DNA from 3 places in the Neobacillus sp. D3-1R genome. Region 1 is predicted to be linked to each of the others. Evidence: riboswitches for the same ligand, from Rfam matches in the RefSeq annotation. Region 1 holds a riboswitch; each other region holds the start of a gene.

Region 1 (7,415 bases):
GTATCCGACAGAAACATTAGAGCCTGAAGGAGAGTATCTCCAAACTACTTGGAAAAATTTTGTATACCCCACAGCTCAAAAATTGGGTAACCCAATTATTTTACCGAAAGTGTCGCCACAGCCCTATACTCATTTGGCCTTTGAAGGTTACCAGTTTGCCAAAAATCAAGGGAAGGGAAATGAGTATAATCATCGAATGTTTACGGCCTTTTTTATCGATGAATTAGATATAGGAAAAATGGATATTTTAACGGATTTAGCTGGTGAGATTGGTCTTAATAAAGAGGATTTTCGTCAATCTCTTGAGAGTCGAGAATATATGGAAGTTCACAAAGCAGCCCTGTACCACGCCTATAACGAAGCAGACATCCAAGTGGTCCCAACCTTTATGATTGGGGAAACCATTTTAAAAGGAATTCGGACTAAAGAAGAGTTAGTTCAAACGATTGAAAAGGAAAAGAATCGGTAAAAAATTATTTTAGGGATATGTATCGTGCTAAAATAATTTTGGCACGATACATATCCCTTATAAATTATTTTTATAGGTTCCGATAAGTAGGCATATGAGTCATTGTGTTGATATTTGGGACGAAGTGAGTTTGGGCGGTATTTACATTTGGTACATAATTGGTTTGGGCATATGTGTTGAACGTTTGTTGTCCAGTTAATTGGTGTTCCATTTGCTCGCAAAGATTAATGACTTGTTGGCATTTCTGAATAGCCAATTCATGTCCTTGTAAACTTTGTTGGATGATTTGAACTGCTTGACGCTCACGCTGTAAAAGCTGTTCTAACATATGGATGTTTTGTTGTTCCGATTGAAGCATTTGTTGATACATTTGATTTCCTTGTTGCGTTTGGTTGATCAATTGTTGAGCAAGCTGCTTGCATTGGTTAATTTGTTGGATACCATGTTGAGTAGTATGCATACCATGTTCCCCCTTATTTACATTAATTGTTGGTTTTGCTTAGGCATTCCAAATGTTGAGTTAGTTGATTGATAAGTACTTAGAAGCGTGTTCATTGTAGCCTGATCAAAAACGGGAACCCTGTAATAGCCGTTTTTGTTCATATAGGTCCATGTTTCATACGCCTGATCAATACAGTTTCTTGCACCTTGTGCCATCATATTTCTTAGCTGTGGGTCAGAGCATTCTAATGCAGCGTAGGTTCTCATAATAGCGGAGGCCTTTGAACAATCGCGCATTCCCGAAGCGACATCTCGGTCATTCATCTGGTTCATCGAGTTATTTGGCTGCTCGGGTGATGAAGGTGTCATTCCATATGATGGCGTAAACGCTTTATTAAGGTTGGCAGGTGGTAAGGAAGTTGAATTTCCTTTGCTATTTAAAGCCTGCACCATCGCATTGTATTCAGAAACCATGAAATTTAATTGGTTTTGAAGGATGTTTTTTAATTCTGGGTCTTGGCAATATGGTTGATATAGTTGAAATTGATTAATTGCATTTATGGAACTACATAATACCTCATGGTACTGTAACGTTTCACCTGCGCCAATAGTTCCTTGGTTCATCATGTTCATTCAACTTGCCTCCAAAGATTAAATGGTGTGGGTAAACAACCCAAGTTCATTTTTCCTTTTTATTGCTTTAAATATGTAAAAAAACTCTCAAGAGCTCTTGAGAGTTTTTACTAGAATAATTTATAAGTGATTAGACCATTAGTTTGAATGTAGATACATAAATTACCATGATTTTGAATAATTTTACTTAATGAAAAAGAGAGTCCATCAAAGTTTAATTCCCAACCTTCTGGAGCCTCATGTTGAATATGAGTAAGTTGTTTAAAAGCTAGCGGGGTTTGAATAAAACCTTCTTCAATTTGATACCATATAGTTTGTAAATATTTCGTTGCGCGAATAGAATCAGGCAAGTTCTTTAATTGTTCCACTGTTATATATCTCATATGATCTCCCCCTAATTAAAGGGTAGGGGAAAGGGCTTGGAAATGCTATCAGTAATTGTTTCCATAAGTAATTATTATTCTTTTTTGCGAAAAGTAAGCAGGACCTGTGTTTTATAAAAAACGTACCCTGTGTCTGCAAAATATAAAAGAAAACATTTATCGGACCTACAATCCGCTATTTATAAATTCTAGAAACTACTGTTCAATTAGTGTTCAGTTTTTCATAAATAAACTTCTCTGTTCTAGCCAAAGAAAAGAGCCGTGATTTCTAACATTGAAATCGACGGCTTTTATTGTGGATTTATGTTGTTATTCAAATGCGAATCATCATTTTCTCCGCCACAACCGAACGGGATGATACTGTTCATTTTATTAACGATTAGCCATCCAAGCAGGTTTACCAAAACCTTTGAATTGTTCATCCATGGTTGCTTCAAATTCAGCGGATTCTACTACTTCTTTTATGTCTTTTGCAAATGTAGCATCCAGGTCTTTCGTATTTACAACGACACGGTTGCGGTAATCATCTGGCATGTCTTCAAGTACAAGAGCATCTAAAAGATCCATTTTTGCGGCTAAAGCAAAGTTTCCTGGGACAGCAGCTAAGTCAACGCTGTCAACAGAACGTGGAAGTTGGCCAGCTTCAATTGGCTGTAATTTGAGATTTTTACTATTATCCTTCACGTCTTTTTCAGAAACTGTAAGTGGATTTACGTCTGGATCTAATGTAATTAATCCAGCATCCTCTAATACTCCTAACGCACGTGCTAGATTGACAGGATCATTTGGTAATGAAATTGTGCTACCTTCAGCGACTTCGTCTAATGAACTATATTTATTAGAATAAACACCCATTGGGGCAGTTGGAACGACTACTAATTCAGATAGTTCTAAGTTGTTTTCTTTTGCAAAGTTCTCCATGTAAATTTTATGTTGGAAAAGATTAGCGTCGATATCGCCGTTTCCAAGGGCTTTATTCGGTTGAATATAATCACTGAATTCTACAACTTCTACTTTATAGCCTTTCTTTTCCAGTAACGGCTTAATTGCTTTTGAAACCATGTCACTGTAAGGACCAGCAGTTGCCCCAATTTTTATTTCCTTTTTATCCTCTGAAGAAGAGGATGATTTTTCTGTATTGCCGCAAGCAGCAATGACTCCAACTGACAACACTAGAACTAATAATAATAAAAGCTTTTTCATTTCTTGTTTCCCCCTATTTTTGTAGAAAATTAATTCGACAGGTGCCTGTCACCATCAATATATTTTTAGCGCTTATCAACAAGTCGGGCGATTTGATCGCCTGATAGTTGGATAAGCTGGACTAAACAAATCAATACAATCACTGTTGTGAACATCACGGTGTTGTCGTAACGGTAGTAGCCGAAGCGTATAGCAAGGTCTCCAATTCCACCGCCGCCGACAATTCCAGCCATTGCTGAAAAACCAATTAAACTAATTGTTGTTAGAGTAATACCTTGAACAATTCCTGGACGAGCTTCAGGAAGTAATACATCTTTTATAATCATCCAAGGTGTGGCACCGACAGCAACAGCTGCCTCCACGACACCTTTGTCTATTTCACGTAGAGAGGTTTCTACGAGTCTAGCAAAAAACGGAATGGCCGCTACAGACAAGGAAACACTTGCAGCAGTAGGCCCAATAGTTGTTCCTACAATTAAGTTTGTTAATGGGATGAGTCCAACCAATAAAATGATAAAAGGTATGGAGCGTATCGTATTAACAAAGAAACCTGAAAGAATTTTAGTAGGTAGATTTTCTAAAAATAAACCTCGGTCCGTTACAAATAATAAAACTCCAAGAGGTAACCCTACTACAATTGCAACAGCTAATGAAATGAGGACCATATAAAGGGTCTCAAAAAAAGCTTTGTTTAAATCCGGCAGTATCTCAATGATGGAATCAAGCGGCATCTAAGACCACCTCCAAGTTATTAGTACGTACCTTTATGTAATCAATAGCACGATTAACTTCTGTTTTTTCACCGGATAACTCCATAATAAAAATCCCTAAGGGTGTCCCTTGGATATATTCGATTTTTCCATGAAGGATATTCCCTTTAACTTTGAATTGTTGCAGCATATCGGAAACAACAGCTTCTTCTGCAACCAATCCTTTAAATTGAATTTTTACAATTGTACCTACTCTGCTTTCGAGTAGATGTTCTGGTAATTCAAAATGAAGAACACTATTAATGAATGCTTTTGTTAGAGGTTGTTTTGGCTCTGCGAAAATTTCATATACAGGACCTTCCTCGATGACTTGACCATTTTCCATAACCGCAATTCGATCACATATATCTTTTACAACGTCCATTTCATGGGTGATTAACACAATGGTTAATCCAAGCTCTTTATTTATTTTTTTTAATAAAGATAAGATAGACTTCGTTGTACTTGGGTCCAGTGCTGATGTTGCCTCATCACAAAGAAGAACATGTGGGTTATTCGCAAGAGCTCTTGCAATTCCAACTCTTTGCTTTTGACCACCGCTTAGCTGTGCTGGATAAACATCACGCTTGTCGCTCAGTCCAACCAATTCAAGTAATTCTGTCACACGAACATCGATTTCAGTTTTTGGTTTATTTGCTGCTTTTAAGGCGAAAGCAACATTTTCAAAAACTGTTTTCGAGGAAACGAGATAGAAATGCTGGAAAATCATACCAATTTTTTGCCGTGCAGCTCGAAGATCCTTTTCATTTAAGGAAGTTAACTCTAGATTATCGATATGAATGGCACCAGATGTCGGTTTTTCTAGCAGATTTAAGCAACGGAGAAGTGAACTTTTTCCAGCACCGCTATAACCGACAATCCCATATATTTCTCCTTTTTGAATGGTTAGGGAAACATCATTAACCCCTACCACCGTACCCTTCTTTGTTTTGTATTCCTTTACGAGATTTTCAATCCGAATCATCTCTGTAAACCTCCCGAATATCAGATTTGAAAAAATAAAAAAGCCTCTTTCATCTGAAAGAGGCATCGTAAACAATCTATACGACTTATCTCTCAGAATGAAATCATTCTGTAGGAAGTGGCACCGTTCCTAAAAAGGAGGTTGCCGGACGTCATAGGGCCTATCCCTCGGTCACTCTTGATAAGTTTGAAATATGTAATTTTTTTAACTAAGTCGTATCATAATCCTAAGAAAATGTTCTGTCAATCCGTTTTTTTTGAAAAATAAGTTAGTAAACGCTTACAATGTTGTCTTTAAAAGGGGGAAAATTTTTTACCACCAAATTTGCGGTGCTTCTGTTTCTTTAACATCAAACAATAAATTAGATTGTTCATTCCAATTGAGACTTTCCAAAAATTGATAAATATCTTCTTCGATTTTATTTCTTTCATTTTCGAGCGTGATGATGTGACCTGATTGCTCATACCATTTAATTGATTTTTCACTAGAATGAACATGATTAAAAATAATGTCCGGGCTTTGTAAATCAATGACATTGTCTTTTCTTCCTTGAATGATTTGGATTGGTGCTTCCACATTTTGTAGATTTTGTTTTACTTCTGCCACTAAATCTAGGAGACCTTGCACGGCTGGAATAGGTTGTTTCGTTAACATATTTAATTCTTGTGAGATTTGTTCATCCGTTTTTCCTTCAAACTTTTTATAACTTTCAGCGTATGAACGGACCATTTCGTTTAGAACAGAATCACGAACAAATCCCATTGGAGCACACATTGGAATAACCGCCACAACTGGTTTTTCCATCGCAAGCTTTAATGACATTACCCCACCTAAGGAGATGCCAGTTACCGCAATCTTTTTAAATCCCATATTTACTAAATGTTGATATCCGGTAAGAACACTTTGCCACCAGTCAGAAGGAGTAGAATTGGCCAATTCATCAGGAGATTCCCCGCCATGACCTTTATATTGAGGACCATGACACGTATAACCTTTACTCTCTAAAAACCTTCCTAACATACGAACATCAGCTGAATTTCCGGTAAAGCCATGTAAAAGTAAGACTGCTTTTTCTCCGCCTTCAAAGGTAAAGGGTTCTGGTTTAACGATCTCCATATCCAATTCTCCTTCATGTTTTTTAGAAAGGCTGTTTTCGTATAGTTTGTGGTTATCGTAAAAATCCCTAAAGCCGGATTTTTACAGGCTCTCTCTTAATAAGAGATCAGCTCTTTTCTTCATATCCTATGAGTTTCAACACCCTATATAGTGAAATGCCTATTTATTAGTTAGAAAAAGCAACAAAGTTTCAGAAAAGAGTCTTTAGAAAAAAGGTGACTCGATTTCTAAGAGTCACCTTCAAAAAAGTTGCGAAATTTATTTTTATCCTGATTAGCTTCATCTGTAAGGTAAGGATTTTCTTCGGTGACATCTTTTGGGTCTAAATTTGTTTTGATGACAAGCATTGGCGAGCTAGGTTGTCGTGCAATCATTCGATCATCAAGACTGTCGAAATCCGGTAAATTGTGTCGATTCTTTTCGTCCACATCGATCACCTCCTTGTATTAGAATGTCTATATAGACATATTGTTATGTAAAGGCTGTTTTCGTTTAGATTGCAGTTCTTTAGAAGTGAGTAGCTCTTTTCTTGATTTTAAACGAGTTTCAATTTACTACATTGAGTAATCCCTTTTAATAAATAACATTAGTAACAAAGTTTTAGAAAAGAGCCTATGTAAAATAATAGAAGGTAGGTATATGTATTGGTTCAACTAGTATTTTTTGAAAAAAAGTATGAAGAAAAATTATTATCATTTCAGTTACCTGAAGACCAGCATCAATTTACAGGACTTCCCGTTGATGTTTTGGAAATATCCATTCAAGATAAAAACCGTTTTCCGATTGTCATTTCGAGTGATAATGAGGTGGTAGGATTTTTTGTTCTTCACTATGGAGAGGATATACGTTCGTTCACTAGCAATCCTAACGCTATGCTCCTGCGTGCTTTATCCATTGATTTTAATGAACAAGGAAAAGGATATGCCAAAAAAGCAATGCAGCAATTACCGCAATTTGTCAAAAATAACTTTCCACAGGTGAATGAAATTGTCCTGGTCGTTAATAAAAGAAATGAGGGAGCAAGAGTTTTATACGATAAAACGGGATTCGATGATACAGGTGAAGAACGAATTGGGGAGATAGGTCCACAATACTTGATGCATTTACAAATTAAGTAGGTATAAAATCTGGAAAAAGACCCACCCTTTAACACTTTACTTAACTAAAATTTCCTTTGACACAATTCGACATAGATTGTATGATGATAAGCGTTCATTTAATAATTGCACACCGTGTTCAGGTGTGTTTTTTGTTTTTTTAAAATAAAAATTAAAATAGAGTAAGATATTAAGTATATTAGAAAATCGATGATGAAAAGTGAGGCGAAAACAGATGGGGCAGAACAACAAACTTGGATTCTGGATTTTAACAGCATTAGTGATTGGTAACATGGTTGGTTCAGGGATTTTTATGCTTCCACGTTCTTTATCAGAAGC
Region 2 (7,415 bases), 1.4 Mb from region 1:
ATAAGCATCGCGGTAATAAAACAGGCGTAATAGAGACGTGTTCCTTGTAAAAATTTCAATTTTGGTATAATCATTGTTGCTAGTACAGAACCTATTCCCCAAACGCCCCAAATTAACCCGTAATAAAAGCTTTGTTTAGATGCATCAATTTCTTGTGCAAGTAATGGTATTCCTAAATTATGAGATGCACCGGCAAACGCACCAACTAAGAAAACGATATTTACTAGAAACAGCATTGGCGCTAACAGAATGAATGAATAAACCTCCTTTAAGTCTCTGCCAATTGATATCATTTTCTCTTTAATCCCATTGGTTAGTGCCCCGTTCTTAGTAGATGAAGTTGTTTCCCACTTCAGTTTTAATAAAACAACAGCTGATAAAAGATAGGTAACAGCGTCGATAATCAAAGTGACTTGATTTCCGAGAAAGTCGGTTATGACCCCAGCACCGATGAAACCAAAAACTAAGCTAATGGAGGTCAGTCTTGAGATTAGTGCATTTGTTTCCAACACCTTATTTTGACCAAATATTTGAGGAATTTCGGCACTATAACTAACGGCAAAAAAGCTGCTCGTTAAACCGATTAGAAAACAAACAATAATAATCATAATGGGATTTGGAAAAGGAATTAAACTAAGAATAATAACGGCCCGAAAAAGATCGGTATAAATCATGATTTTGCGACGATCAAAACGATCGGCTAGCACTCCGGAAAATAAACTAGATAATACTCCACCTAACGTTCGAAAGGCCATAGTAGCAGCTAACCAGGCAGAGCTCCCTGTTGCTACATACATTAAAACATTGATGGCTATCAAATCCATAAATGTCCCTAGATCTGAAAAGGCTTTGACATATAAGAAAATTTTGCGATTCATTTGCTTCTCCCTTATTCATGAGGTAATTAACGTATTTTCTATTTTAAAGATTTTGAATTTACTTCGCAATACGAAATTTTAGAAATATTAGGATTATAAAACTTTTTTATTTAGAGATTTTCCTATATAATTCTTCCAGAAAGATTAACAGTAAGGAGAAATCAAATGAATTTAAAATCACCTGAACAACTTGCGCAGCTTCAATTAGATGCCTACAATTCCAAGAACCTTGAAGACTTTGTAGAGCAATACGATGACAATATTATTGTGATGGATTTCCCTTCCAATCATATTACTTTAGAAGGGAAAGCAGCCTTTACGGAACGTTACAAAAAGCTTTTTTTAGATAATCCACAGCTTCATGCAGCATTAAAAAATCGTACGATCATGGGAAATCATGTTATTGACCATGAATATTTAACAGGCAGAGCAGATGGTAGTACTGGTGAAGCTATAGCTATTTATGAAATGAATGACACACATATTACCAAGGTGTGGTTTATAAGATAGGGAAAAGCACGCCTTTTTTTATCAGGCATACGCTAATGAAAAAAGGTGTGATGGATAAATGATCCATACGGTCAAGCCTGGAGAGTCACTGGCTTTGATTGCATCCAATTATCGTATTCCTTTTGGAAGGATTTTAGCTGCCAATCCTAAGATCACAAATCCCAATATTTTATTTGTTGGTCAAAAGGTAGAAATCCCTGGGCTACCAGAACCAAGTAGCATTCCATATCATATTCAAGTTTCACTAGGTCAGAGAAAATTGACTCTTTTTCATAACGGGCAAATTTATAAAATTTATCCGATTGCAATAGGGAAAATTTTAACGCAAACACCATTAGGAGAGTATGTGATTGTTAATCGTGAGCCCCAGCCTGGTGGCCCATTTGGTGTTATGTGGCTATCCCTTTCAAGAAGGGGCTATGGTATCCATGGTACAAATAATCCATCATCTATAGGAAAAGCTGTCTCGCACGGATGTATTAGAATGTATAACAAGGATGTATTGGAAGTAGCAAGACTTGCTCCAAATGGTACTAGAGTAGTTATTCAATCTTAATTTAATAATTTTAGGGCATAAATCTAAAATTTCTAGGGAAAATAATCATAAGACTTGTAGCTCAATGGTAGAGCAGCCAGCAAAGTTCAATCGTTCTTTGTCTGAGCATCTCGTAGGTTCGATTCCTACCAAGTCTTATTCTACATGTCTTTGGAGTGATACCTATGAAAAAAGAACCTACATTCCCTAATAGAGAGCAGTTAGACGAAGCATTTACACTTCTTCAAGATCAAATAACCAGAATCACCGTTGAGGAAGAAGAAGAAATGATAAAAATGGATGATGAAAAGTAGAAGATAGCTTGTGTTAAATTTTAAAAAAATGGTTCTGTTAAAGAGCAGTGTTGATTTATAACAAAGTTGATTGGAGCGGAAGGTACGAGACTCCTGCGGGAGCAGCGGGACAGGTGAGACACCACAGGAGCGATAGCGACGAGGAGGCTCACTGCACGCCCCGCGGAAAGCGAGTGCCTGTAGCGGAAATCAACATTCTTGTTTAACAGAGCCTAAAAAATAAATATGTTGACAATCGAAATAATTTACACTATTATCAGCTTATTAAATTAAATTATTAAAATATTTCTTCTTATCAAGAGAGGTGGAGGGACTGGCCCTTTGAAGCCTCGGCAACAGGTTCTTTTGAATACTGTGCCAATTCCATCAAACAAGTATTGTTTGAAAGATGAGAAGAGAGTTTAAATTGAACTCTCTTCTTTGAAGAGAGTTTTTTATTTTTGCGAAAACCCTACTAAGTAGGGTGGAAAAGTAGAGATTGAGCAAAGTGTAGAGGAGAATGTGCAATGAAATATGGATTTTGGTTACCCATTTTTGGTGGTTGGTTACGCAATGTAGAGGATGAGAATATGCCGCCAACATTTGAATATGCAAAAGAGGTCATACAATCAGCGGAAAATTGGGGGTACTCAACAACACTCATTGCCGAGTTGTATTTAAATGACATTAAAGGACCGGAGCATGACTCTCTTGAAGCCTGGTCAACAGCAGCAGCCCTTGCAGCTGTTACAGAGAAAATAGAAATTATGACTGCCATTCGTCCTGGTTTTCATAATCCAGCCATTGCTGCAAAAATGGCTGCTAATATTGATCAAATTAGTAATGGCCGTTTTACTCTTAATGTGGTTTCTGCATGGTGGGCTGAAGAAGCGCGTCAATACGGTGGAATATTTACAGAACATGATGAGCGTTATGCTAGAACTGAAGAATTTATTGATGTATTAAAAGGTTTGTGGGAAGAGGAAACATTCTCATATGAGGGTAAATTTTATGATTTAAAAGATACAAAGCTTTTCCCAAAACCAGTTCAACGCCCTAATCCTATCCTTTATGCGGGAGGCGAGAGTGAGAAAGGGAAGCAGACAATTGTTGAAAAATGTGATGCTTACGTCATGCATGGTGGGACGGTTGAGGAAATTAGAACGAAAGTAGAGGATATGAAGCTACGTCGTGAAAAAACTGGAAATGTACCTTTGTCCTCGTTTGGAATGGCGGCGTATGTCATTTGCCGTGATACAGAGGAAGAAGCTTTAGCTGAACTTGAAAAAATTACAACTGTAAAAGAAACAAGTGGTTATGCGGGCTTTAAGGATTTTACAACTAAATCACAGCTTGAACAAAAAATCCAATTACAAGATTATTCTGTTTCTAACAGAGGTTTACGGCCTAACTTAGTTGGTACCCCTGATCAAATTGCTGATCGCATTTTACAGTATGAAGAAGCTGGTTTGGACTTATTATTACTTCAATTTTCACCACAGCTCGAGGAGATGGAGCGTTTCGCCAAACAAGTAATGACATTAGTTGAACAAAAACGTGGTCTGGTAACAAACTAGGAGGATAATAGAGATGAGTAAAGTATATGTAATTCATGAAAACAGTGAATGGACTGTTCATTTAACTAGAAGATTAGAAGAGCTAGGCATTCCTTTTGAGGAATGGCATTTAGACGAGGGAACTGTGGATTTATCTAGTATTCCGCCGGAAGGAATTTATTACAGTAGGATGAGTGCGTCATCTCATACACGTGACCATCGTTATGCCCCAGAATTTACTTTGCAAGTGTTAGCGTGGTTGGAAGCACATGGACGTACTGTTTTTAATGGTACACGAGCATTACAGCTCGAAGTTAGTAAGGTTCAACAATACTTAGAGTTAAATAAGTATGGTGTTCAAACTCCGCGTACCATTGCGGCAGTTGGAAAAGAGAATATTTTAAAAGCGGCAAAATCGTTTGAAGGTAAACCTTTTATTACAAAGCATAATCGCGCAGGTAAAGGTCTAGGGGTACAATTATTTCAAACTTTTGGGTCATTAAAAGCTTATGTGGAAGGCCCTGCGTTTGAAGAGCCAGTTGATGGTATAACATTGATACAGGAATACATACAGGCTCCAGAAAGTTTTATCACTCGTTGTGAATTTGTTGGAGGAAAGTTTGTCTATGCAGTAAAAGTTGACACTTCCGAGGGCTTTGAATTATGTCCAGCAGATGCTTGTCAAATCGGCGATTTATTTTGTCCAGTAGGAGAAGAAGTAGAAGAAAAACCAAAGTTTCAAATTCTTGAAGGATTCTACGACCCAATTCTTGCTAAATATGAACAAGTATTAGCAGGAAACAATGTAAAGGTTGCTGGTATTGAATTTATCCGAAACCAAGATGGCGAAATTTTCACCTATGATATTAATACAAACACCAACTACAACTCAGATGCTGAAGCAAAAGCAGGAAAATACGGCATGCTCGAACTCGCCAAATACCTAAAAACTGCACTAGAGCAAAGCGTTAATGCAGTGGGGGTCTGACCCCCGTTGCTTTAAAGCGTTAAAAAAGCCCCATGTTTGGGGCTTTTTGTTTATACGATTTTCTATGGATGAACTTTATCTTTATTCTGTACCTAAATTCTCTCTAGTTAATTCATGTTGTTTGTTCCAATAAATTAATTTTAATGACCATAAGAAAAAGAGTAAGCCAAAGATAAAATATAAAGATCCATTTAGTAAACCCATTGTTCTTGGCTCAAAGAATTCTAATAATACCCCCGTTAAAAACATAGATATTCCAAGTAAAGTGTTAGCTAAAGTAGCGGATAAACCAAAATACATACCTTGAAATTTTACAGGGATGGTTTCCATGACAACCGTATCAATTAAAGTATTACCAACCCCTCCGAAAATGGTTAATATCCCAAACAGAATAACAACAAGGGCAAAAGACTGGGATTGACTAACGATTGTTAATATTAAACCTTCCATCATCATACAAGAAAAACCAAATAGAAGGTAATGCCCCTTTATCCATTTCGTAATAATTGGACTTAGCACAAAACCTGTTCCAAGGACACTATATAAAATCCCAACTCCTAAATCTGCGGCATGAAAAGTTTCAACAGCATAAACACTAATTAATACATTCTCAATTCCATTCGCAAAAGGAACAAGCATTTCAATAGACACGAGCATGATTAATAAAGAGGAAGAAAGTATTACAGCAAATAATTTTGTCATCTTTGTCTTTTCAGTTTTATCGGTAACGTTTTCCTCTAATTGAACTTCTAAGCTAGGAATGGTTGTAATAATCAAGCCTGCTATCAAAAACGACAAAATATTAATGATAAAGGCAGCCTTTGCTCCAAAGACGAATGAAACCAATCCACCAGTTAAAGCCCCAATAATTAAAACAAAACCGACTAACACTTGTTCCCAGGAATTCACCAATTTTATGTTTTTTTGTTCAACAATAGCAGGAATACTTGCTCTTCGTGTAGGAGCATATAGGGCTTCACCAGAAGCTAATAAAAACGACCCCACATAAACAATCCACATGTCATCGGGGCTATTAATCCATAGAAATGATAACGCAATAATAACACGGGAAAAGTCTGTATAGATTAATAGTTTCTTACGCGAAAGTTTTTCTGCAATGGTGCTGCTAAGGGGCCCAAAGAATAAGAATGGCAGCATCCGTACGGCAAGTGTGATTCCCACTGATAAACCAGAGCCTGTCATTTGTAAAATAAGCGTCATTAAAGCTACCTGGCTAAATCTATCACCAATACCATTAATGATCCCTGCATACAAAAGCCTACGATAGGCTTTTTCTACTTTTAATGTATGAAACATTTTCAACACCTTCATTCGAATAATATCTAATTTAATAATTATCTAATTAGATATTAATCGAATCTATAGAAAAAAGAAACCATATTTTGAAAAATATTTCCTATTATTTTCGAAGGATGATTTATCAGATACTTATACAAACATTTTTAGAAGGTGTATAATAAATAGGCAATCGGAATAAATTTCGAAAAGAGAAAAACGACAAACAAAAAACTAGTCTCCTAGTATAAGAGGAGGAGCATTATATGTTTGAAACAGCTAAGCAAATATTAAAAACGCATTTTGGATACGATGAATTCCGTTCTGGACAAAAATCAACTATTGAACACGTGTTCGCTGGTGACAATACTTTATGTGTTATGCCAACTGGTGGCGGGAAATCATTATGTTATCAAGTTCCAGCCCTCGTTTTTTCTGGGACTACCATTGTCATTTCACCACTAATTTCCTTAATGAAGGACCAAGTAGATACGTTAGAGCAATTAGGGATTGCTGCCACTTATATAAATAGTAGCTTATCTCAAAAGGAAATTCAGGAACGCATGCAGTTAGCCAAAAAAGGAGAGTACAAGCTTCTTTATATTTCACCTGAGCGACTCGAATCAGGATTATTTTTAAGAGAGTTAGCGGAGGTGGAAATACCACTTATTGCCGTTGATGAAGCACACTGTATTTCCCAGTGGGGACATGATTTCCGCCCTAGCTATCTATATATCTCCAGTATATTAAACCATATCCCAACCAAGCCAATCATTCTTGCTCTTACGGCAACTGCCACCTCACAGGTACGTCAAGACATCTGTCAGTCACTTCGTATTGAAAAGGAAGTAGTCACTAGTTTTGAACGTAATAATCTTTCTTTTTCTGTGATTAAAGGTCAGGATAGAGATAAATTTTTGCTTGATTATGTCAAAAAGAATAAAAACGAATCTGGTATTATTTATGCAGCCACCCGTAAAACGGTGGACCAATTGTATGAAGCTTTAAAAAAAGCAAAAGTTGAAGTTGCACGTTATCATGCAGGACTTAGTGATCATGAAAGATTAGAACAGCAAAATGCATTTTTGCAGGATGAAAAGCCGTTAATGGTGGCGACTTCTGCATTTGGCATGGGAATTGATAAATCGAATGTTCGATATGTCATTCATTATCAGATGCCGCGAAATATGGAGAGCTATTATCAAGAAGCAGGAAGAGCTGGCCGTGATGGTCTTGAAAGTACATGTATTTTATTGTATGGGGCCAGTGATACGCAAATCCACCGTTTTCTCATCGACCAAACATTAGAACGCGACAGAATTTCGATGGAACTAGAAAAACTTCATCAGATGGTTGGGT
Region 3 (7,415 bases), 2.0 Mb from region 1:
AACGATTTTTGTATTATTATTAACAGTTGCTCTAACATCTTCTAAAGAAATCGAACCATCTTCTTGTAATGGTAGATATTTGAGTTGTGCTCCTGTTCTTTTTGCAACTTGCTGCCATGGGATGATATTACTATGATGCTCCATATGAGAGATCACAATCTCATCACCTTCATTTAGTGTTGCTGCCCCATAGCTAGCAGCTACTGTGTTTAGTGAAGTTGTTGTACCACGTGTGAAAATAATCTCTTCCGTGGATCTTGCATTAATAAACTTACGAACCTTTTCACGAGCACCTTCATACCCGTCCGTTGCTCGTGTTCCTAACGTATGAACACCACGGTGAACGTTAGAATTATATTGACGATAGTAGTTGTCTACAGCCTCAATTACTTGAATAGGCTTTTGAGAGGTAGCAGCACTATCTAGGTAAACAAGTGGTCGGCCATTGACTTCTTGATTAAGAATCGGAAATTGATTTCGAATATCCTGGATATTCATTATCTTACTTTCCTTTCAATCACTTCGGTTAATTGTTTCTTAACCGCTTCAATAGGAAGCTCTGTTACAACTGGAGCTAAGAAACCGTGAATAACAAGACGTTCTGCTTCAGTTTTTGAAATCCCTCTACTCATTAGATAGTAAAGCTGTAATGGGTCTACTCTTCCAACTGAAGCTGCGTGACCTGCTGTAACGTCATCTTCATCAATTAAAAGGATTGGGTTTGCGTCGCCACGAGCTTTTTCGCTAAGCATTAAAACACGTGATTCTTGCTCTGCATTAGATTTAGAAGCACCATGCTCAATTTTACCAATTCCATTAAAGATGGAAGAAGCTTCATCCTTCATAACACCATGCTTTAAAATAAATCCATCTGTGTTTTTCCCAAAATGCACAATACTTGTTGTAAAGTTTTGAATTTGATTTCCACGTCCAACTACAACCGTTTTTGAATCACCGAAAGAACCATCACCGATTAAGTTTGTGATATTTTCAGAAATCGTATTTCCATCATTCATTAACCCTAATGCCCATTCAATACGTGCATCTTTCCCAGCCACGCCACGACGATTCACATAAGTTGTTACACCTTTGTTTAAGTTGTCAACTGCACCGTATTGTACTTTAGAATTAGAATTTGCTACTACTTCTGTAACAAGATTGAAAATTCCATTAGCTGTATCCATTGTTGATACATAATTCTCAACATATGTTACTTTACTATTATCCTCAGCAACCACTAATACATGGTTAAAAAGATTTAATGAAGCATCGTCGTGAACAAAAATAGCCTGAATAGGTTCTTTTAATTCTACATTCTTAGGAATATAGAGGAAAATTCCACCATTAACCAATGCGGCATGTAGAGCTGTTAATTTATGTTCATCAATCTTTACACCATTTGTCATGAAATACTTTTGAAGTAATTCACCATGTTCTCTTGCTGCTGAAAAGATATCTGTAAAAATAACTCCACTTTCTTTTAGCTCAGAAGAAACCTCCAAGTAAGCTGGTGTTGTATTGTTTTGGATATATAAATTTCTATTTTGTGATTCCGTATCTACTAATACCTTTACCGCTTTAGGTAGATCTGATAAAGATTGGTAAGCGTTGCTTTTCACTTGATGAGTATCAAACTGTGTGAAGTTCCACTTATCAATTTTCGTTTTATCAGGCTTTGGCAATGGTAATTGTACGGCATTTGATAATGCATTTATTCTTAATTCTGTTAACCATGCAGGTTCGCCATTTTCTTTTGAAAAATTAGCGATATACTCCTGATCAAATGGTAGTTTTGTATCAATTGTCATGTTGATCCCCCTAACGCTTAAGCTTCTTGCCCAACTGTTTCGTCTTCAATTCCTAGTTCTTTCTTGATCCAGTCATATCCTTCTGCTTCTAAGCGTTGTGCAAGCTCAGGTCCACCTGATTTTACGATACGACCTTGCATCATCACATGCACAGTGTCAGGAGTGATATAGTTTAATAAACGTTGGTAGTGAGTGATAATTAAGCAACCAAAGTCTCCTCCACGCATTTCGTTAATACCTTTCGATACTACCTTCAGTGCGTCGATATCTAATCCAGAGTCGATTTCATCTAATATAGCTAATTTTGGTTCTAACATCATTAATTGTAGAATTTCGTTACGCTTCTTCTCCCCACCAGAGAAACCTTCATTTAAATAACGTTGTGCCATATCTGGATCCATTTCAAGGAATTCCATTTTTGAATCCATTTTTCTGATGAACTTCATTAGTGAGATTTCATTTCCTTCACCAAGACGGCTATTTAAAGCAGAACGTAAGAAGTCTGCGTTCGTTACTCCATTGATTTCACTTGGATATTGCATAGCTAAGAAAAGACCTGCACGGGCACGCTCATCCACTTCCATTTCAAGAACGTCTTGACCGTCAAGTGTTATGCTACCACTCGTTACTTCATATTTTGGATGACCCATAATAGCTGAAGAAAGAGTAGATTTCCCTGTACCATTTGGACCCATGATAGCGTGGATTTCTCCACCTTTTATTTCAAGGTTTAAACCTTTAATGATTTCTTTCCCATCAATCGCTACATGTAAGTCTTTAATTGTTAAAGTTGATCCTGCCATATCTATACCTCCGAAGTATAATATTTGATGACTTGTTCATTCATCAAATCTCATTCTCATTTTATTCTCATTACAATCTTATAACAAATAGAATCTGATAGCAACCATTTAAGACGATTTACACTACCGTGATAATGTTAATGTATTTTGTTGAAAAAATCATTGATTTATATCAATTTTTATTAAAAACTATTTTTTTATTAGGCATTTTACATTACATATTAGTTTTTCCTCTATTGTCCCTTATTCATGTATGAGAATAAGGGACAGACTGAAAAAGTCTGCCCCTTAGCAATTTTCTTCCTTATTATATAAGTTACTTATTGTTTTAACTGATTTAACTCTTCCATTGCTTCTTGAACGAGAGTAACAGCTTGGCTCATAGCTGCTCCACCGCCAAATGCAGCTGTCACACCTACCGCTTCTAAAATCTCTTCTTCACTGGCTCCTTCATCAAGGCAACCTTTCACATGATAAATAATACAGTATTCATCTTGAGAATATAAACTGATTCCCAGGGCGATTAATTGTTTATCCTTTTTGGATAATACTCCTTCTTCAAAACATGCCTCTGTAAAGGCATTATAATGTTGAGCCAACTTAGGCATTTTTTGCGTAAAAGTACCTAACCCTACTTTATATTCATGTAAAGCTAATTCTGTAGAATTTCTTAGTTCATTGTTATGTTCCATGTTTTCACTCCATCCTAATCAATATCAAAATTAGTATGATAACAACAAATGAGTGCTATGCATTTTTAGTAAAAGAAAAAGGTCAGAACTCTTTATGAAGTTCTGACCTTAACCTTATTATTCTGAAACTGGTACAACTGCACCTTTATATTTTTCAAGAATGAAATCTTGAATTTCTTTTGAACGTAGAACTTCTACTAATGTTTTAATTTCTTCTTTATTTTCGTCACCTTTGCGAACAGCAATGACGTTTACATAAGGTGAATCGCTTTCTTCGATCGCAATAGAATCTTCAAGTGGATTTAATCCTGCATCAATTGCATAGTTAGAGTTAATTAACACCGCATCGCCTTCACCGTTGTTATAAATTTGAGGAAGTAAAGATGCTTCATATTCTGCGTCAAAGTTTAACTTTTTAGGATTTTCTACAATATCATCAACGGTAGCTTCTGTCTTTTCAACGCCTTCTTTTAACTTAATTAAACCTTTGTTTTCTAACATCGTTAAGATACGGCCGTGGTCTGCAACTGAGTTACTTACAATGATATGTGCACCTTCAGGAAGTTCATCAAGGCTCTTATATTTTTTTGAGTAAACACCAATTGGCTCGATGTGGATTCCGCCTGCATTGACAAAGTCATATCCATTTTCTTTAATTTGAGCATTTAAGTAAGGGATATGTTGGAAGTAGTTTGCATCTAATTCACCAGATTCTAATGCTTGGTTTGGTAATACATAATCTTGGAAAGTTGTGATTTCTAAGTCAATCCCCTTATCTTTTAATAGAGGTTTTGCTTCTTCTAAAATTTCAGCATGGGGAACGTTAGACGCTCCAACCACTAATTTCTTTAATCCATCTTCTTTACCTGCATTTCCACCCTCTGTTTTTTCTTCAGAAGTTCCGCAAGCTGCAAGAACTAATGCCATTGCTAATGATAATAGTACACTTAACCATTTTTTCATGTTCCATTTCTCCTTTATCTTTTATCTAATTTAGCGGTGATAATATCACCAATGAATTGAATAATAAAAACGATGACTAAAATGACGATTGTTGCCATTAAGGTGACGTCAAATCGACTTCTTTGGAAACCTTCTAAATAAGCAAGATTCCCTAATCCCCCTGCTCCAATAACACCCGCCATTGCGGTAAAACCAACTAAGGATATAGCCGTAACTGTTATCCCTGATACTAATGCTGGCATGGATTCTGGAAGTAAAACTTTTAAAATAATGGTGCTCGTTTTTGCACCCATAGATTTGGCTGCTTCAATAACACCTTTATTGATTTCTCTTAACCCTATTTCCACCATTCGTGCATAAAAAGGTGCTGCCCCTATTATAAGCGCCGGTAATGCAGCATCTTCCCCAATCATGGTTCCTACAATGAATTTAGTAAAAGGGATTAATAATACAATCAGAATAATAAAAGGAATAGATCGAAAAATATTTACCAATGCGCTGATAATCGTGTTAATCACTTTGTTTTCCCATATATTATCCTTTGATGTTAAAAACAATAGTAGGCCAAGGATAATACCTAGAACAAACGTTGCCAACACAGAGATCCCTGTCATGTATAAAGTTTCATATGTCGCCTGCCACATTCGTTCCCAGTTTACATTTGGAAAGAACTTTTCAACCATTTGTTACCACCTCCACTCCAACAGCTTGAGAGCGAATAAAATCGATGGCTTTTGTGATTTCTTTACTCTCTCCATCAATATGGATAAATAATGATCCGTAAGAGCCATTCTGTGTCTGATTAATTTTCCCTTGAAGAATATTAACGGTTACATTATGATGGCGGATAAGATTCGTAATCACAGGTTGCTCAGTAGCTTCGCCAACAAATGTTAACTGAACGACTTTTCCTTCTGGATAACGACCGATGAGATGCTCAGCTGTTTCCTTTGTTTCCTCCGGTTCTGTAACCTGTTGGACAAAACGTTTTGTTATGGGCTGCTGAGGATTTTTAAACACTTCTAACACCGGCCCTAACTCCACTATTTTTCCACCTTCCATCACAGCTACCCGATGGCAAATTTTTTGAATTACATGCATTTCATGTGTAATCAAGACAATCGTTAATCCTAAGCGATTATTAATATCAACTAGTAAATCTAGTATAGAATCCGTTGTTTGTGGGTCCAAAGCAGATGTCGCTTCATCACAAAGTAAAACTTTAGGATTATTAGCTAGTGCTCGTGCAATCCCTACTCTTTGCTTTTGACCACCACTGAGTTCTGATGGATAAGCATCTTCCCTTCCATCTAGACCAACTAGCTTAATCAACTCATCCACGCGGCGAATTCTTTCTGCTTTTGTTACCCCAGCAATTTCAAGCGGAAAGGAGATATTCTCTCGAACTGTTCTCGACCAAAGGAGATTAAAATGTTGAAATATCATACTGATTTCTTGTCTTGCCTTACGAAGGTCACTGCCTTTGATTTTTGAAATGACACGTTCAGCAACTGTAATGGTCCCAGCTGATGGGATTTCAAGTCCATTAAGCATACGGATTAATGTACTTTTTCCTGCACCACTATACCCAATGACCCCAAAAATTTCGCCTTCAGTGATTTCTAAATTCACATCATCTACTGCTCTAACCTGACCTTTTTTGGACGAATATACTTTTTGAACATTTTTGATCGATATCATTTTTTCACCCTCTTTACTTCCGGATTATTATTCTCGAATTATATATAAACATAGGGTTGGGTTATTAAGGGAAAATCATTCTAAGAAAATAAAAATGCCTTTCTGCAAATGAGCAGAAAGGCACAATCCATCGATTTTCCTTTCTCTCATCTCCCAAAGCTACGCTTTGCGTGAATTGGCACCATTTCAATACGAATATTGACGGTTGCCGGGCTTCATAGGGCACATCCCTCCACCTCTCTTGATAAGAGCAAACCACAAACTATATTTAATTAACACGTTAATGTATTTAAGTGAATTTCGTAATCACGATTGATATCGTATCACGGAAAAAGTAGGGTGTCAATCTATTTTTCTAGAATAATTTATGGGTATTTTTTCAATTTACATTTATACCTGTAATGAAATAGAACGTATACCCGTCGCATTTTCAATTGCTTGTTCTAAGTCTTCTATTAAATCTTCTACATTTTCGATTCCAATAGATAGTCTGATTAAATCTTCTGAAACTCCTGAAGCTATTAACCCTTCATTGTCTAATTGTTGATGCGTCGTGCTTGCAGGATGAATCATTAAGCTTTTGGCATCTCCTACATTGGCAACATGTGCCCAGAGCTTAGCCGAATTAATTAACTTTGCTCCTGCTTCTCTACCACCTTTTATGCCAAAAACAACCACTGCCCCAGCACCTTTTGGTAAGTATTTCTCGACTAGGTGATAATCAGGATGCGGTTCATTACCTGGATACCCTACCCAATCAACTGCTGAGTGTTCCTCGAGGTAACGTACAATTACTTTTGTATTGGCAATGTGCTCCTTCATTCTAACATGTAGTGTTTCTAACCCTAGTGTGAATTGGAAGGCATTTTGCGGACTTAGTGATGGCCCAAGATCGCGGAGAAGTTGAACTCTTGCCTTAATAATATAAGCTTGGGATCCTAACGCCTCACTATAGACTAAGTTATGATAGCTTGGATCAGGTTCATTAAATCCAGGGAACTTGCTAGAATTCCAATCAAACTTCCCACCATCAACAATAATTCCTCCAAGTGTAGTTCCATTACCTAATAACCATTTTGTGGCTGAATGTACCACAATGTCCGCTCCGTATTCGATTGGTCTGCAAAGGTATGGAGTTGCAAAGGTATTATCAATGATTAACGGAATCCCATGGGAATGAGCGATTTCAGATACCTTTTCGATATCTAATACTCTTAAACTCGGATTGCCAATTGTTTCAGCAAAAACGGCTTTTGTTTTTTCCGAGATAGCTGCTGCAAAATTCTCCGGCTTTTCGGGATCGACAAACCTAACTGTGATTCCATACTTCGGCAACGTTGTCGCAAATAAATTATAGGTTCCACCATAAAGCGTCGAAGCCGAAACGATTTCATCCCCAGCTTGAGCAATGTTTAAAATCGCCAATGTAATAGCAGCCATACCGCTTG

What was found. A riboswitch is a leader RNA that binds a small molecule or an ion and turns the genes downstream of it on or off. The one in region 1 is predicted to bind S-adenosylmethionine.
Region 2: another riboswitch for S-adenosylmethionine. It lies ahead of ACSBPO_RS12320 (LLM class flavin-dependent oxidoreductase); the one in region 1 lies ahead of ACSBPO_RS05020 (methionine ABC transporter ATP-binding protein).
Region 3: another riboswitch for S-adenosylmethionine. It lies ahead of ACSBPO_RS18835 (methionine ABC transporter ATP-binding protein); the one in region 1 lies ahead of ACSBPO_RS05020 (methionine ABC transporter ATP-binding protein).

What each region holds. Positions count from the first base shown of each region.
Region 1 covers NZ_CP197471.1:1,001,152-1,008,566, forward strand. Annotated here, with positions in the region: gene ACSBPO_RS04990 (DsbA family oxidoreductase) at 1-469, shown strand, start outside; gene ACSBPO_RS04995 (hypothetical protein) at 540-929, opposite strand; gene ACSBPO_RS05000 (spore coat protein) at 947-1,543, opposite strand; gene ACSBPO_RS05005 (hypothetical protein) at 1,654-1,926, opposite strand; gene ACSBPO_RS05010 (MetQ/NlpA family ABC transporter substrate-binding protein) at 2,299-3,129, opposite strand; gene ACSBPO_RS05015 (methionine ABC transporter permease) at 3,195-3,860, opposite strand; gene ACSBPO_RS05020 (methionine ABC transporter ATP-binding protein) at 3,850-4,863, opposite strand; SAM riboswitch class I at 4,946-5,050, opposite strand; gene ACSBPO_RS05025 (alpha/beta hydrolase) at 5,176-5,979, opposite strand; gene ACSBPO_RS05030 (hypothetical protein) at 6,207-6,407, opposite strand; gene ACSBPO_RS05035 (GNAT family N-acetyltransferase) at 6,624-7,097, shown strand; gene ACSBPO_RS05040 (amino acid permease) at 7,312-7,415, shown strand, end outside.
Region 2 covers NZ_CP197471.1:2,394,918-2,402,332, reverse strand. Annotated here, with positions in the region: gene ACSBPO_RS12345 (MFS transporter) at 1-878, opposite strand, end outside; gene ACSBPO_RS12340 (nuclear transport factor 2 family protein) at 1,044-1,388, shown strand; gene ACSBPO_RS12335 (L,D-transpeptidase family protein) at 1,447-1,944, shown strand; tRNA gene ACSBPO_RS12330 (tRNA-OTHER) at 1,995-2,081, shown strand; gene ACSBPO_RS12325 (hypothetical protein) at 2,109-2,237, shown strand; SAM riboswitch class I at 2,527-2,632, shown strand; gene ACSBPO_RS12320 (LLM class flavin-dependent oxidoreductase) at 2,744-3,793, shown strand; gene ACSBPO_RS12315 (ATP-grasp domain-containing protein) at 3,807-4,760, shown strand; gene ACSBPO_RS12310 (MFS transporter) at 4,842-6,077, opposite strand; gene recQ (DNA helicase RecQ) at 6,323-7,415, shown strand, end outside.
Region 3 covers NZ_CP197471.1:3,655,521-3,662,935, forward strand. Annotated here, with positions in the region: gene ACSBPO_RS18805 (cysteine desulfurase) at 1-498, opposite strand, end outside; gene sufD (Fe-S cluster assembly protein SufD) at 498-1,808, opposite strand; gene sufC (Fe-S cluster assembly ATPase SufC) at 1,826-2,611, opposite strand; gene ACSBPO_RS18820 (carboxymuconolactone decarboxylase family protein) at 2,932-3,303, opposite strand; gene ACSBPO_RS18825 (MetQ/NlpA family ABC transporter substrate-binding protein) at 3,421-4,266, opposite strand; gene ACSBPO_RS18830 (methionine ABC transporter permease) at 4,281-4,949, opposite strand; gene ACSBPO_RS18835 (methionine ABC transporter ATP-binding protein) at 4,942-5,967, opposite strand; SAM riboswitch class I at 6,111-6,218, opposite strand; gene ACSBPO_RS18840 (O-acetylhomoserine aminocarboxypropyltransferase/cysteine synthase family protein) at 6,358-7,415, opposite strand, start outside.